DNA from 2 places in the Marinobacter sp. VGCF2001 genome. Region 1 is predicted to be linked to the other one. Evidence: predicted binding sites of a transcription regulator. Region 1 holds the regulator's gene; the other holds the start of a gene.

The links. The regulator FliA, encoded in region 1, starts transcription of late flagellar genes. The targets are predictions, from matches to a motif close to CTAAAGTTTNNNNNNNNNNNGCCGNTAA.
Region 2: a site for FliA is predicted at 1,446-1,473, ahead of ACP2AU_RS15255 (flagellin). Genes of this name have one in related genera too.

What each region holds. Positions count from the first base shown of each region.
Region 1 covers NZ_JBNFVX010000001.1:598,355-611,235, reverse strand. Annotated here, with positions in the region: gene ACP2AU_RS02840 (uracil-xanthine permease family protein) at 1-751, opposite strand, end outside; gene upp (uracil phosphoribosyltransferase) at 754-1,392, opposite strand; gene flhA (flagellar biosynthesis protein FlhA) at 1,615-3,789, shown strand; gene flhF (flagellar biosynthesis protein FlhF) at 3,845-5,140, shown strand; gene ACP2AU_RS02820 (MinD/ParA family protein) at 5,211-6,023, shown strand; gene ACP2AU_RS02815 (RNA polymerase sigma factor FliA) at 6,056-6,799, shown strand; gene cheY (chemotaxis response regulator CheY) at 6,954-7,337, shown strand; gene ACP2AU_RS02805 (protein phosphatase CheZ) at 7,359-8,144, shown strand; gene ACP2AU_RS02800 (chemotaxis protein CheW) at 8,163-10,295, shown strand; gene ACP2AU_RS02795 (protein-glutamate methylesterase/protein-glutamine glutaminase) at 10,329-11,477, shown strand; gene ACP2AU_RS02790 (flagellar motor protein) at 11,477-12,217, shown strand; gene motD (flagellar motor protein MotD) at 12,236-12,881, shown strand, end outside.
Region 2 covers NZ_JBNFVX010000020.1:13,488-17,325, reverse strand. Annotated here, with positions in the region: gene ACP2AU_RS15265 (flagellin) at 1-628, opposite strand, end outside; gene ACP2AU_RS15260 (nucleotidyltransferase family protein) at 991-1,311, shown strand; gene ACP2AU_RS15255 (flagellin) at 1,562-2,995, shown strand; gene ACP2AU_RS15250 (flagellar protein FlaG) at 3,066-3,500, shown strand; gene fliD (flagellar filament capping protein FliD) at 3,723-3,838, shown strand, end outside.

The DNA.
Region 1 (12,881 bases):
CATTGCCGATGGCCAGTATGTCGCCGATGTGCTCAATGGCGGGGGCAATGGCAACCGGAATCATGAACAGGATGGCGCCCCAGCTGAAAGCCGGTGCCACAAAGTTGGGTACGGCCAGCCACTCGGCCTGCTGTATCGGCGTGGTGTCTACAATGCCCATGATGGCAGAGAGAATGTAGCCAACGATGACGCCGAACATGATCGGGACCAGCCGGAAAATACCCCTGGCCCAGACCGACATGATAATGGTCACTGCCAATGAGATCATCGCGATCCAGATCGCGGTGTTGTAGGGCACCAGCTGGGTCTGGCCGTCTCCGGTTTTGCCGGTGGCCATGAACACCGCAACGGGAGCCAGCCCCAGCCCGATGGTCATGATCACCGGAGCAATAACGACGGGGGGCAACAGGCGGGTGATAAAGCCGGTGCCTCGCAGACGAATGGCACCGGAGAGCAGAATATAAAGAATGCCGGCTGCCATCAGGCCGCCCAGCGTCTCTTCCAGCCCAAAGCGGCCTTTGGATGCCAGGACCGGTGCGATGAAGGCAAACGATGACGCCAGGAAGATCGGAATCTGGCCGCCGGTGACGATATGGAAAATCAGGGTGCCGATACCGGCGGTGAACAGTGCCACGTTCGGGTCCAGCCCGGTAATCAACGGCATCAGCACCAGCGCGCCAAAGGCAACCAGCAGCATCTGGGAACCTGCAATAGCCTGCTTCCAGACCGGCTCGTTTGTATGTTCCTGCATACTCAGACGTCCTTCTGCTTGGTGCCGAAGATTTTGTCGCCGGCATCACCGAGACCCGGCAGGATGTAGCCTTTATCATTCAGGCAATCGTCTACTGACGCGGTGTAGATAGACACATCCGGGTGCTTTTCCAGAACCTTTTCGATGCCTTCCGGGGCCGCGACCAGAACCAGGGCGCGGATTTCAGTGCTTCCTGCTTTTTTCAGCAGATCGATGGTCGAAATCATCGAGCCACCGGTCGCGAGCATGGGGTCGATGATCAGTGCCATGCGCTGATCCAGTTCGCCCACCAGTTTTTCCAGATAGGTCTCGGCTTCCAGTGTGTCCTCATTACGGATCTGGCCAACCACGCTTACGCGGGCAACCGGAATCAGGCTCAGGACGCCGTCCAGCATACCCAGGCCTGCTCTGAGGATGGGGACGATGGTTATCTTTTTGCCGTGAATCTGCTCCACCGGAACCGGGCCGGCCCAGCCTTCGATGGTCTTTTCCTGAAGGTTGAAATCTTTGGTGGCCTCGTAGGTCAGCAACGCCCCGACTTCCTGTGCCAGCTCCCGAAAGTTCTTCGTGCTGATGTCGGCGCGGCGCATGAGGCCTAGCTTGTGGCGGATCAAGGGGTGCTTCACTTCGTGGATTGGCATGGGGTCACCTGCGTGTTCGGGGTTCTGGCTGGATTGTCGTATTGCAAATGGCGCAAGGATACCGTATCTGGGCCGCTGCGTCAGGCGTTGAACACGCCTGGAGCATCAAATTGTGACAGGGCTGGTACGGTTCTTGCGACTGCCTCCGAAAAGCAACGCGCGGTGTCAGATTTTCGTCCCTGAAATTACCCGCTAGCCCAGATACGTGGAGACAAATCCGGAATGGACAGAGCGCTCGTCCTTAACAACGTCAAATCCCTGACGCGGGGCAATCTCGGTGTGCCCCTGATGTTGATGGGGCTGCTCGGCATGATGATTTTGCCCATGCCGGCGTTTCTGCTGGACGTGTTCTTCACCTTCAACATTACCCTGTCTATCGTCATCCTGCTGGTTTGTGTTTATGCCCTGCGGCCCATGGAGTTTGCCGCTTTTCCAACCGTGTTGCTGGTAGCAACGCTGTTGCGCCTGGGCCTGAATGTCGCCTCCACCCGGATTGTGTTGCTGAATGGCCATGAGGGTGGGGATGCTGCCGGTAAGGTGATCGAATCCTTCGGGGCCGTATTGATTGGCGGAAACTATGCGGTCGGCCTGGTGGTGTTTGCGATTCTGATGATTATTAACTTCCTGGTGGTCACCAAAGGTGCCGGCCGGGTTTCTGAAGTCAGCGCACGCTTTACGCTTGACGCCATGCCCGGTAAACAGATGGCCATCGATGCGGATTTGAACGCCGGCCTGATCAATCAGGAGGATGCCAAGGCCCGGCGCTCGGAAATCGCCCAGGAGGCAGACTTCTACGGCTCTATGGACGGTGCCTCAAAGTTTGTGAAAGGCGATGCCGTTGCGGGTTTGCTGATTCTGGCGATCAATATTGTGGGTGGCGTTGCCATCGGTATGTTGCAGCACGGGCTGGATTTTGGCTTGGCGATGGAACGTTATGCCTTGCTCACCATCGGTGACGGCTTGGTGGCGCAGATTCCGTCGCTGCTGCTTTCCACCTCGGCGGCGATCATGGTTACGCGGGTGACATCCAGCCAGGACATGGGCGGGCAGATTATCCAGCAAATGTTCAGTGCACCCAAGGCGCTGGGGATCGCAGCCGGTATTCTGATACTTCTGGGCCTGATTCCCGGTATGCCCCACGTTGCATTTCTCGGTCTTGGCGCGATGGCGGCGGTTGCCGCCTGGTTTATCTGGCAGAAGCGACAGCAAACCATTGAAGAGGAGGGTGGTTTTGTCGGTCACGGAGGTATGTCCGGTGGTGCTGCCCGGCAGGGTGTTGAAATCTCGCCGGACAGACAGGGCGGCGAGGGGCAGGCCTTGCCGGCGCCAGGTGAGACCCGGGAACTGGGCTGGGATGATGTTGCAACGGTCGATATCGTCGGGCTGGAAGTGGGTTATCGGTTGATTCCGCTGGTGGATAAATCCCAGGGGGGGCAGCTGCTGAGTCGGATAAAAGGGGTGCGCAAGAAGCTGTCTCAGGATCTCGGCTTTCTGATGCCCTCGGTACATATTCGTGACAACCTGGACCTGATGCCAAACGTTTACCGGATCACGTTGATGGGCGTAACCATTGCGGAGGCCGAGATTCATCCCGAGCGGGAATTGGCGATCGATCCAGGGCAGGTGTTTGGCAAAGTCGAAGGTATAGCCGGTAAAGATCCGGCCTTCGGTCTGGACGCGATCTGGATTGAGTCCGACAAGAAGGACCAGGCCCAGACGCTTGGCTACACCGTCGTCGATGCCAGCACCGTTGTGGCCACCCATCTGAACCAGATCCTGCAGAAACACGCCCATGAGCTGATTGGCCATGAAGAGGCCCAGAAATGGCTGGATCAGCTGGAGAAGATCTCGCCCAAGCTGGCCGAGGAGCTGGTGCCGACCACTATTTCTATCAGCATTCTGCTGAAGGTTTTGCAGAACCTTTTGAAAGAGGAAGTGCCGGTTCGGGATATGCGCTCGATTGCCGAGGCTATTGTGAACGTGCATCCCCGTACCCAGGACCCGAAACTGCTGACCACCGTGGCTCGCCAGGCTTTGCGGAGGATGATTGTTCAGAGTATCTGCGGAAACGATGCCGAAATCCCTGTGATTACCCTCGACCCAGACTTGGAACAGTTATTGCTGAAGTCTGTTCAACAGAGTCAACAATCCGGCGGTCAGGATGACATCGGTCTGGTACTCGAGCCCAATATGGTGGAAAAGTTGCAGCGCTCCTTACAAGACAGCGTGCAGCGCCAGGAGATGCTCGGCAAGCCAGCCATCCTGCTGGTTTCCGGGCCCTTGCGGCCAGTGCTGGCGAAGTTTGCCAGCTATGGAGTAGAGCGCTTGCACGTGCTCTCGTACCAGGAAATCCCGGATAACAAACAGATCACGATAGTCGCCTCGGTCGGTCAATAAGCCGGCGGAGTATCACGGGAAACCAACGGGTTTGCCGGCGGGAGGATGAAATAGCATGAAAGTAAAACGGTTTTTTGCACAATCCATGGCAGAGGCTCTCAAGCAGGTAAGTCATGAAATGGGGCCGGATGCCGTTATTCTGTCTAATCGCCGGGTAGATGGCGGTGTCGAAATCGTGACAGCGCTCGACTACGACGAAAACATGGCGCGCCAGCGTTTGGGCGATAAAGCCGTAGACGCGACTAACGGTTCACGCCTGGCGGAAATGCAAGCCGACCAGCATCGCCAGTTGGAGGCCGAGCTCAACCGTTCCAGGAGTCGCATTCGCGAGGTCCGGGAAAAGCGGGCGGGCGGCGGTACTCCGCAGGCCGACGCCGTTGACGCTGCCGACTTTTCGTCGCTGCTCTCTGATGCGAAGGCGGAAAGCCAGGCCGATGCCGGTGCCGGCGGTTACGCTGACGAGTTAGCGAGTATGCGTGCGGAAATCAGTTCGCTGCGCGACCTGGTGAGTGGCCGCACTGCCCCTGCCCAACCGTCGGAGCCAGGGTGTAATCCGGTTCAGCAGCGGTTGGCCGAGCGGTTGCAGGAGTTTGGTCTGGGGGCAGACCTGTCTGGTTCGCTTGCCCGCAGGCATCGCACGGGGCGGTTGGAGGATGGCTGGAAGCAGTCACTGAAAATGCTTGCCACCGGTGTGCGCACTGGCCGGGAGGACTGGTTGGAGGCTGGCGGCATCTATGCTTTGGTCGGGCCCACCGGTTCCGGAAAAACCACGACCATTGGCAAATTGGCGGCTCGTTACGTCCTCGAACATGGGGCTGATTCCCTGGCGTTGGTAACCACCGATCGTTATCGGGTTGCCGCCCATGAACAGTTGTTCGTGTTCGGCCGTATTCTGAATGTGCCGGTCCGTGTGGTTGATGAAAGCCATACGCTCGACGATATCCTGGGAGAGCTTTCCGATCGCCATCTGGTGCTCATCGATACTGCCGGCCTGACCAGTGCCGACCGGGGGTATCAGGAACAGTTGGCAGATCTCGCCCGCTGCGACCACAATATCCGTACGCATCTGGTGGTCTCGGCGACCAGTCAGCCACGCATCATGAAATCCGTCTGGCATTGCTATAAGATGGCGGATCTTGCAGGCTGCATCATCACCAAGATCGATGAGGCGCTAACACTGGGCGAGGCGTTGGGTTTCGTTATGGAAACCAGTTTGGCGGTAGCCTGGTATACAGACGGCCAGAAAATACCCGAGGATCTTCACCGTGCGTCAGCGGTTCCGCTGGTTCGCCTGGGTGTCGAACGGCTCAGGACGGTACAGGGTGCCGAGGCCATTGCAGAAGGCGCCTGAGTTATGCTGGCAACCGACACAACATCGGCCTCGTGCCCGACCAAGAACGTAGTGAGAGACTGATAACAGTATGAGCAGACCACATCCGGTTCAGGTGATTGCGGTTTCCGGCGGCAAAGGCGGTGTCGGTAAGAGCAACGTTTCGGTCAACCTCGGTATCGCCCTTGCTCAGAAGGGGCGGCGGGTGGTCTTGCTGGATGCGGACCTGGGCCTTGCCAATATCGATGTTTTGCTCGGCATCACCGCCAATCGCAATCTCCAGGATGTCCTGAACGGCGACTGCGACCTCAAGGAAGTGCTGGTAAATGGTCCTGGTGGCATCAAAATCGTGCCCGCATCGTCCGGAACCCAGCGCATGACCCAGCTCAGTGCCATGGAGCACGCGGGGCTGATCAACGCGTTCAGCGAACTGGGAGACCAGATCGACGTCCTGATCGTAGATACCGCGGCCGGCATTTCGGAGTCGGTGGTCAGTTTTCTCAGGGCCTCCCAGGAGCTTCTGCTGGTGGTCTGTGATGAGCCCACATCAATTACCGATGCCTACGCTCTGATCAAGCTGATGAACCGGGACTATGGCACCAACCGTTTCCGCATCCTGGCAAACCAGGTCCGTAACGAGCAGGAAGGGCGTCATCTCTTTGAAAAACTGACCCGGGTCACCGAGCGTTTTCTGGATGTGGCACTACAATACGTGGGTATCGTGCCTTACGACGAGGCCGTCAAGAAAGCGGTTCAAAGGCAGAAAGCCGTGCTGGATGCCTACCCGCGGGCGAAAGCTTCCATCGCCCTCCGGGCGTTGGCTGAAAAGGTGGACAGCTGGCCGTTACCGTCGTCCCCCCGTGGCCACCTGGAGTTTTTCGTGGAACGGCTCGTCGAAGTCTGATCTGAATCCAGTCCTACAAGAAAACCGGATACATGACATTGGCGAAAAATCTGGGAATTTACCATCACGCTGGTGCTGCCAATCCTTCTGATCTGATTGAAGAGCATGCGCCACTGGTCAAGAAAATCGCCCTTCATCTGATGGCCAGGCTGCCTGCGTCTGTCCAGCTGGAAGACCTCATGCAAGCCGGCATGATCGGGTTGCTGGAGGCGGCACAGCGATACACCTCGGGCAAGGGCGCAACCTTTGAAACCTATGCCGGTATCCGTATACGTGGCGCCATGGTGGATGAAATCCGCAAAGGCGACTGGGTGCCCCGTTCCGTGCACCGTAATTCCCGGCGTATTGCCAGCGCTATCAAGGCCGTAGAAGACCGTACCGGGCGCGAGGCCCAGGACGCCGAGGTAGCCGAGGAGCTGGGTACCGGCCTCGACGAATACTACGCGTCCCTGGCGGACGCCAACAGTGGCCGACTTTTTAGCCTCGATGAGCTCAATGAATCCGGTGAGCTGCCGATAGAAGAAGCGGAGAGCAGTGATAATCCCCTCGACGGGATTGCGTCCGGTGCGTTTCAGCGGAGTCTTGCGGAAGCCATTGAGCAACTGCCTGAGCGGGAAAAGCTTGTATTGAGCCTTTATTATCAGGAAGAGCTGAACCTGAAGGAAATCGGGGCGGTGCTGGGGGTCAGCGAGAGCCGGGTGAGTCAGATTCATAGCCAGGCAGCACTGCGCCTGCGCGGTCGGCTATCCGATTGGCAGGATGATGGCAAAGCCTGACGGACAAAGCGCAGTGTTCCTGTTCGCTGTGTAGCTTTTGGTAACCGGTGCTTTACAACGTGCGCAAACGCCACACAATAAGCGGTTAAGGTAGCAGCCTGCTAGACTTTCAAAAGGCTGAATGAATTCCGGGTGTTACTGACTGGAGGTCCCATTGGACAAAAATATGAAAATCCTCATCGTGGATGATTTTTCCACGATGCGACGAATCATCAAGAACCTGCTTCGAGATCTTGGCTTCACTAACACGGATGAAGCTGACGATGGCAACACGGCGTTACCCATGCTCAAAAGTGGAAAGTACGACTTCCTGGTGACGGACTGGAATATGCCCGGTATGTCGGGTTTTGACTTGCTCAAAGCGGTCAGGGCTGATGAAAATCTGAAGAGCCTGCCAGTCCTCATGGTGACAGCGGAAGCCAAGCGGGACCAGATTGTCGCCGCGGCCCAGGCCGGGGTGAACGGTTATGTGGTCAAGCCCTTCACGGCAGCCGTACTCAAGGAAAAGATCGAGAAAATCTTCGAACGAATCCAGTAACCAGAGGTCGGATGGCTCGTCATGAGTGATAGCAAACAGAACCATCAGAGCCTTGATCCTGAGGTGGCTGAGAAGCTGCAGAAGCAGGCTGCCGACCTGGTCGAGAACGTTAACGCCGGGAATTATGCTGAGGCGATGACTCTGATCAATGAACTCGGTGAGGTTCGGGATCAAAGTCTGTACCGGGAAGTGGGGCGACTGACTCGCAGCCTCCATGAGGCAATCCGGAATTTTCAGATAGACCCGCGCAATGCCGAGCAGAAAGAGGCATTGTCGAAAATGAGCGATGCCTCGGATCGCCTGGCCTACGTCGTACAGATGACCGGGCAGGCGGCGAACCGGACCATGGATCTGGTGGAGGAAAGTATGCCAGTGGCCCATGCCATGCGGGACGAGGCTGTGGTCCTGCGGGATGAATGGCAGAGGCTGCGCCGACGCGAGATGGAACCGGCAGAGTTCCGGGAGTTGTACGGCCGTATCGATAAATTCTTCGTCAGTCTGAGCTCGGATTCTGACAACCTTTACCAGAATTTGTCAGAAATTCTGCTTGCCCAGGATTTTCAGGATCTTACCGGACAGGTTATCCAGAAAGTCACCGCTCTGGTGAAGGAAGTGGAAGACAACCTTCTCAGTCTGGTTGTGATGGCCAGTCACGTGGATCAGTTGACCGGCACGGTTCACCAGATTGAAGAAAACGAAGAATCGGCCGAGAAAGGGGTGGGCCCCCAGATCAAGGCTGAAGAACGGGAAGATGTAGTTTCGGGGCAGGACGACGTAGACGATCTGCTGTCCAGTCTCGGATTCTGATAATAAAGAGGGTGACGCATGGCGTTAGATGCTGATGAAGAGATCCTGCAGGACTTCCTGGTTGAAGCCGGCGAGATACTCGAAAAGTTGTCGGAGCAGCTGGTGGACCTGGAGCAGCATCCTGACGACAGCGATCTGCTGAACGCCATTTTCCGTGGCTTCCATACCGTCAAGGGCGGCGCTGGTTTTCTGCAACTGGAGGCGCTGGTTAATTGCTGCCACTCTGCGGAGAACGTGTTCGATATCCTCCGTAATCACAAGCGTACGGTCACCTCGGATCTCATGGATGTGGTTTTGGAAGCGCTGGACCACGTGAATGCCATGTTCGAGGAAGTTCGCAACCGCGAGGAGCCAACGCCTGCCCCGGATGAACTGATCGCAGCCCTCAACGACCTGGCCAAACCTGAGGCAGACGATGCCCCGGAGGCCGATGCCTCACCGGAAAAAGCCTCTGAAGCCGAGCCTGAAAGCACTGCTGCCGCTGACCAGGGCGATATCACCGACGAGGAATTCGAGCAGTTGCTGGATGCATTGGCAGACGAGAAATCCGACGGCCAGACACCCGCAGCAAGTGAATCCGCCAGCACTCCAGCGGATACCGGCAGCCAGTCCGATAGTGACGAAATCACTGATGATGAATTTGAGGCGCTGCTCGATCAGCTCCACGGCAAAGGTCAGTTCTCGGCTGCTCCAGTGGAAGAGGAATCGACGCCGGCCGCAGAGTCGCCGGGCAGCGCTTCCGAAGCTGCCTCCGGGAATGCGGATCTGATTTCCGACGACGAGTTCGAAAACCTGCTGGACGAACTCCACGGCAAAGGTGCTGGCCCGAGTGCTACCCCGGCCGGGCATCAGCCGGAACACCCGGCTGTTGCTGCCAAAGCCGAGCCCAAATCCAGGCCCGAGCCAAAGAAAGCCGATCCTGCTGCCGATAAAAAAGCGGCCGCCAAATCTGCCCCGGCGCCCGCGCCCGCCCGGGAGGCTGCGCCTGCCGGAGAAACGACGGTACGCGTGGATACCAAGCGGCTTGACGACATCATGAATATGGTCGGTGAGCTGGTGCTGGTGCGTAACCGTTTGCAGCGCCTGGGGTCCGAAAGCGAAGACGAACATATGCACAAAGCGGTTGCCAATCTCGATGTGGTGACCACCGATTTGCAGTCGGCTGTGATGCAAACGCGGATGCAGCCGATCAAGAAAGTATTTGGCCGCTTCCCCCGGGTTGTCCGCGACCTTGCCCGCAGCATGAAGAAAGAAGTTAATCTGGTCATGCACGGCGAAGAAACGGATCTGGACAAAAACCTCGTTGAGGCCCTGGCTGATCCGCTCGTGCATCTGGTCCGAAACTCCGTTGACCATGGTGTGGAAGCGCCGGATGTCCGTGAGGCCGCAGGCAAGCCGCGAGCCGGAACAGTGACCCTCTCGGCAGAGCAGGAGGGGGACCACATTTTGCTGTCGATCGTAGACGATGGCGCTGGAATGGACCCCAACGTCCTGCGTCAAAAGGCCGTGGATAAGGGGCTGTTTGACCAGGATGCCGCAGACCGACTGACCGACAACGAATGTTTTAACCTGATTTTTGCCGCCGGCTTTTCGACGAAAGAACAGATTTCAGACGTTTCCGGCCGGGGTGTCGGCATGGATGTGGTGAAAACCAAGATCGGCCAGTTAAATGGCCAGATCAATATCATGTCTGACAAGGGCAAGGGCACCAGCATCATCATCAAAGTGCCGCTGACCCTGGCGATCATGCCGACGCTGATGATCATGCTGGGCGATCAGTCGTTTGCATTGCCACTGGTGAACGTGGTCGAAATTTTCCATCTGGACCTGACCAAAACCAACATTGTTGATGGCAAAGAATGCATCGTTGTGCGTGAGAAAGTCTTCCCGCTGTTCCACATCAAGCGCTGGCTGGTTCACGGGGCGGCAGGCCAGGCCGAACCGGAGAATGCGCACGTGGTGATTGTCGCCATGGGGACGAAACAGGTTGGCTTTGTGGTGGACCAGTTGATTGGCCAAGAAGAGGTGGTCATCAAGCCGCTGGGTCGGGCGCTTCAGGGGACGCCAGGTATGGCTGGCGCAACCATCACCGGCGATGGTCGTATCGCGTTGATTATTGATGTGCCGAGCCTCCTTCAGCATTACGGCTGAACAGGAATTTCCGGGATTGTGTAGGAGAAATGGATGACAGTTTCTGTCCTGGTCGTAGATGATTCAGGCTTCTTTCGAAAACGGTTGACGGAAATTCTGACGGCTTCGGGCCAGATCAAAGTGGTAGGCGCTGCCACCAATGGGCGCGAAGGGGTGGAGCTGGCAGAAAAGCTGCGTCCCGATGTTATTACCATGGATTACGAGATGCCGGTGATGGACGGCATCTCGGCCGTCAGAGAGATCATGCGCAAGCACCCCGTGCCGGTGCTGATGTTTTCATCTCTGACTTACGAAGGGGCGCGGGTTACGCTTGATGCCCTTGAGGCCGGGGCGGTGGATTTTCTGCCCAAGAATTTTGAAGAAATCGCCCGGGATACCAGCCAGCTTCAGAAGATTCTGATCCAGCGCATTCTGGATGTTGCCGGCAGTCGCCCGGGAGGCCGGGCAGCAACGGTCGCCCCGAAGCCGGCGGCACCCGCCGTGCCGGAGGCGCGCCGTCAGCCGGCTGAACGCTCCGGTACACGGCTGAACCGGCCGGCAGCGCCCGAATCCCATAAGGCACCGTCTGCCGCCGAGCCTGCTCGCAGGTCTGGTCGTAAAACCGCGACAAAGCACTACGGCGTGGTTGCCATTGGTACATCCACGGGTGGGCCGGTTGCGCTGCAAAAGGTGTTGACACATCTGCCTGCCTCGTTTCCCGCACCTCTGGTTCTGGTGCAGCATATGCCAGCCAGCTTTACGCCGGCCTTTGCCGAGAGGCTGAATAAGCTGTGCCGCATTGAGGTGCGCCAGGCGGAAGATGGCGATGTGCTTCGTCCCGGGCTGGCGCTGCTGGCTCCGGGCGGCAAACAGATGATGGTCGAAAATCGCAGCGGTCAGGCTCGGATTCGCATTCTTCCGGGCGATGATCGTTTGAATTACAAGCCGTGCGTGGATGTTACTTTCGGGTCCCTGGCGAGGAGCTTTCCGGGTAAGACGCTTGGTCTGATTCTGACCGGCATGGGCGCCGATGGCAAAGATGGTTGCCGGATGATGAAACAATCCGGTTCGGTGATCTGGTCGCAGGACGAGAAAAGCTCTGTGATCTATGGTATGCCCATGGCGGTGGCCAAAGCAGGGCTCAGTGACGAAATTCTGCCGCTTGAGGATATTGGCCCCCGGTTGGTTGAAGGGGTGAGCTAATGGATATTCTGAGCCTGCTCGGAATCATCCTCGCGTTTGTGGCGATACTGGGTGGTAATCTGCTGGAAGGTGGCGCCGTAAGTTCCCTGTTCAATGGTCCCGCGGGGTTAATTGTGGTTGGCGGAACGCTGGCGGCAACCATTCTGCAAACTTCCTGGCCCATGCTCAAACGAGCGTTCAGTCAGATCCGCTGGGTCTTTGTTCCTCCGTATATTTCTCTGGAAGATGGTATTGGCAAAGTCATTGACTGGAGTGTAAAAGCCCGTAAGCAGGGTTTGCTGGGGCTGGAAGGGCTGGCTGAACGCGAGGCGGAACCCTTCGCCCGCAAAGGGCTCCAGTTGCTTGTCGACGGTGCCGAGCCGGAGTCTATCCGGAGTATCATGGAGGTGGATCTGGAGAACCGCGAGCAGCGGGATCTGGAATCTGCACGGGTCTATGAGGCCATGGGCGGTTACTCGCCAACCATCGGTATTATCGGTGCGGTTATGGGGCTTATTCAGGTGATGACCAATCTGGAGGACCCTCAATCCCTTGGTGGCGGTATCGCGACCGCGTTCGTGGCAACGATTTACGGCGTGGCGCTGGCCAACCTGTTGTTTTTCCCCGTGGGTAATAAACTGCGGGGTATCATCAGGGAGCGCTCGCGCTATGAGGATATGATGATTGATGGCATCATTGCCATCGCCGAGGGTGAGAACCCGAAATCCATTGAATTGAGGCTGCGGGGCTTCCTGCAGTAACCCGGGCCAGGGCTTGCTATGCGCCGTCGCAGACCACCTCAGGACGATCTTCATAACAAAGAGCGCTGGCTGATTTCCTACGCCGACTTTATCACTCTTCTGTTCGCTTTTTTCGTAGTGATGTACTCTGTTTCTTCGGTAAACGAGGGCAAATACAAAGTGCTCTCGGAGACCTTTACCGGCGTATTCAACGCACCGCAGCGCTCCTTGCAGCCCGTGGCGGTGGGCGAACAGCCGGTCCGGGCGCCAGAGCAGGACCGGCAAGACGTCATTGCTCCGCCGGTCGCGGAGGCACCACGAAACTCCGAGCTTGATGCCAGGGATCGTGCCGAGGCCCTGCGCTCGATGGCCAATCAACTGGCCATGGAGTTTGACGAGCTGATCACTCAGGGCGTTGTAAGCCTCGAAACCAGCAGCGAGTGGATTGAACTGAACCTCCCTAACAGTATGCTTTTCAGCAGCGGCGATGCCGAGCCCCATTATGATTCGTTCGAGGTGATTGAAAAAATCGCCGGTGTGCTGAAAGGGCGGGATAATGCGGTCAAGGTTGAGGGATTCACCGATAACCAGCCTATTCGCACCAGTCGCTTTCCCTCCAACTGGGAGTTGTCCACCGCCCGGGCAGCTGCAGTGGCCCGAATGCTGATGATGGAGGGCGTTGAAC
Region 2 (3,838 bases), on a different contig from region 1:
TAATGTTGGTAGTGGGGGGCGTACCGCTGAATGCAAAATCGGAACTGATATCCAGAGCTGCTGATTCATTTTGGGTGATTGTATCCGTGGCGAATCCGTCGGTTGAGGCCAATGTTGCACCAATCTGACTCCCTCTGGAGTCAAGGCCGCTCACGTCAATCGTCTCACCTGTATTGGCGCCGACCTGGAAGGTTTGTGTATTGAAGGTGCCGTCCAGAACTTTCAGGCCATTAAATGACGTTTGCGACGCAATACGATTGATTTCCTGAATTCGCTGCTGAACTTCCTGATCCAGCGCCTGACGATCTGAGATGCTGTTTGTCGCGTTAGCAGCCTGAACTGCCAATTCCCGAATACGCTGCAGGTTATTGGTAATCTCATCCATTGCCCCCTCAGCCGTTTGCGCCAGGGAAATACCGTCGTTGGCATTCCGCTGCGCCTGGTTCAGGCCGGAAATCTGGGACTGGAATCGCTCCGAGATGGCGAGACCAGCCGCATCATCCTTGGCGGAGTTAATGCGCAGGCCCGATGATAGGCGCTCAAGTGCGGTATTGGCCTGCCCCTGCGAGGCGTTCAGATTACGCTGAGCATTCAGCGACGCAATGTTGGTGTTAATGACCTGAGGCATATCAATTCTCCCTGCTCAGAGGTGCCGGAGGCCTGGTGCCCGATCTTGAAGGGGAACCCTCACCGGCGGAAATTCGTTAAATTGCCGTTTTGCCGTGTACTAAGCGAAGGGTGTGCCATGTTTCAAAATTGAGTCCTATTAGGCTGTTTTTATTGGCTAATTTCTTTTGCTGACAGTGGAGGGGCGATTAGGTATTGCCGGAATTATGGCGCGAGGGAAGGAAAGGGGTTGCCGGTTGCCGGGAGCGTTGGTGGTGCATTTCACGCCATAAAATGTTCCGGGGTGCGACTTTGAAAGTATTGATTTGCGAGCAGTGGCGGTATGATGGAAGCTAATCAGAGCCTCAAGAGATGGGTTTGACGATGCAGGCATCCTTGCCAGAGATGTTTCAGGAGCACAAAGGCGCGCTTACGAAGCTTTGTAAACGTCATCATGTCAGTTTTCTGGCTGTGTTTGGCTCGGCCGCTACGGAACGTTTTCGGGAGGATAGTGATCTCGACTTTCTCGTGGCGTTCGAATCTGATCTATCTGCTCGTGAGATTGCCGCTGCGCTCTTCGATTTGAAGCTGGATTTAGAAGATCTTTTTAACCGCCCGGTTGATCTGATCACCGAGGCCTCACTGTCGAATCCTTATTTTTGGCAATCGGTTTTGGCGGGCCAGAGGGAGCTTTATGCAGCCTGAGGCTCTAAAAGCATATCTACGGCATCAAAGTCCTCGTTAGAGCTTTTTTGTTCCACTCCACGTCACCAAGTGCCCTCTGCGCTGACCCCAAGACCCACGTTTTACATTCCTTTACAAAATCCCCGAAAATTTTCCTAAAGCAACCGCACAAGGCGCCGTTAAGTGGAGTAACAGGGCGGCGCTCCCAACTTAAAACTTGGGCGCCAAACCTTTTCCATGAAAGAACGACATCGGTCGAAGGAGAAGCATTATGGCTCTCGGTATTAACACTAACGTTGCGTCACTGACTGCCCAAAACCAGCTTGGCAACTCCCAGAAAATGAATGATCAGGCGCTTGAGCGGCTGTCTTCCGGTCTGCGGATCAACTCTGCCAAAGATGATGCGGCTGGCCTAGCCATTTCTACTCGCTTTCAGTCACAGATATCAGGCTTGGGTGTCGCTCAGCGTAACGCCAATGACGGTATCTCGCTGGCCCAAACGGCTGAAGGTGCTTTAGACGAAATTACCAACAATCTTCAGCGCATTCGGGATCTGTCTGTTCAGTCTGCTAACGCTACCAATAGCGCATCTGATCGAGCTGCTCTTCAGGCGGAAGTTGATCAGTTGGTAGAAGAAGTGGATCGTGTTGCTACGCAGACCACATTCAACGGGACCAAAGTCCTGGACGGTACGTTTACTGCAAAGAGCTTTCAAGTCGGCGCCAATGTTGGTGAAAAAATCACTGTTGATAACATTGCGAATGCCAGAAGTTCTGCATTGGGTACCTTTACTGGTGTTAGCAAAGCAGATGTTGGTGTTACTGGTTCTGCTAGCGCAAGTAATCTGTCTGTCACTGTTGGTAGTAATGCTGCAGTAGATTTGGGTGACGTTAACGAAGATGCGAAAGATATTGCCGAGGCTCTTAATAAGTCGGGAGTGGCAGGTCTTTCTGCTACCGCTGACGTAAATACGGTGGCGGGTACTTCCGCAGTTGGTGGCACTGCTGTAACCACGGCTGGGACTGCAGTTCTAACAATCAATGGTACTGATATCGACGTCGCAGTAGTGGATGGCGATAACTCTGCAAATAGTCGGGCGGCTCTAGAAGCAATTAACAGTGTATCATCAGTGACTGGAGTAATTGCTGAAGACAAGGGCGGTAAACTCGACCTGGTCGCCGCCGATGGTCGTAATATTACTGCAAACATTGCTGTAGGTACCTCAGCTGGTACTGATTTAACGAGCTTGGGTATTGGTGCGACAGCTGGTGATGTTAACGCCTCAGATGTTGACATTGAGTTCAAAACTACTTCTGACGAAGTTAATAACTCGCTGGTCATCTCTGGTGCTGGCTTGGCTGCCTTTAATGAAAATATAGGTAAGACCGGTACGGCATTGAGTGCTATTGATATTGGTACAGTGCCTGGTGCGGAAAAGGCTATCAACGCGGTAGATGGTGCGCTTGAAGCTATCAACTCGGCTCGCGCTGATCTGGGTGCGGTCCAGAACCGCTTTGAGTCTACCATCAATAACTTGGCAACCTCAGTGGAAAACCTGAGCGCCTCTAACAGCCGTATTCTGGACGCCGACTTTGCCGCAGAAACAGCGAAGCTCTCCAAGTCCCAGGTGCTGCAGCAGGCCGGTATCTCGGTCCTGGCGCAAGCGAACGCCCGTCCGCAGCAGGTTCTGTCCCTCCTGCAGTAAGGGGCTAGCGGTAACAGCCGGAACCCTCGGGTTCCGGTTTTCCGCCGTTTGAGGATAGCGAGGTAAAGCTATGAATGACGTTAACCTGAACAACCCGAACCTGAAGCTGGTGAATGCCGGTGATCAGGCCCCGGTGAAGGCGCTGTCGTCATCTCAGGCCGAGGGCCGGAACGCCCCTGACCTTGCTGCTTCTACTGCCGGTGCTCGCCAGGTTCAGAATACCCAGGTTGCCAACGAAGCCTCCAAAGCGGAACAGCTAAAGGAGCGCAGCGAAGCGCAACGCGAGGGTTTGGATCAGGCGGTGAGCCAGCTGAACGATTTTGTTCAGAACGTGCAGCGGGATTTGCAGTTTGAAGTGGATAATGAAATGGGCCAGACCATCGTAAAGGTGGTTGATCAGCAAACCCAGGAAGTGATTCGCCAGATTCCGGATGAAGTGGCTTTGAGGTTGGCAGAAAAATTGCAGCAGGATGAACCGCTGACGTTGTTTAACATCAAAGTGTAAAAGCTTGCCGCTTTTGCGCGGATGACAGCAACGGTATTTCAGCACCGCCGCACCCGAGAGGGTCCGGCGGTGTTTTCGGTTATAGCTGCGCGGGGCTGCGTTTGGCGCTAAGCTTGGTTTAACGTGCTGTTACAATTTTCTTCGCCGGAAGGGCAAAGTTTTGCCGCTTTCGGCCGATACACAGTTCAGTGCAGAGATTAGCCCCCTTGAGGAGGCATGGTTATGGCAGGCATATCATCGTTGGGAATTGGTTCCGGGGTTTTGAACTCGGATCTTGTGGATCAGTTGGTCGCGGCCGAGCGCAAGCCCACTGAAAACCGTTTAACCCAGAAAACCCA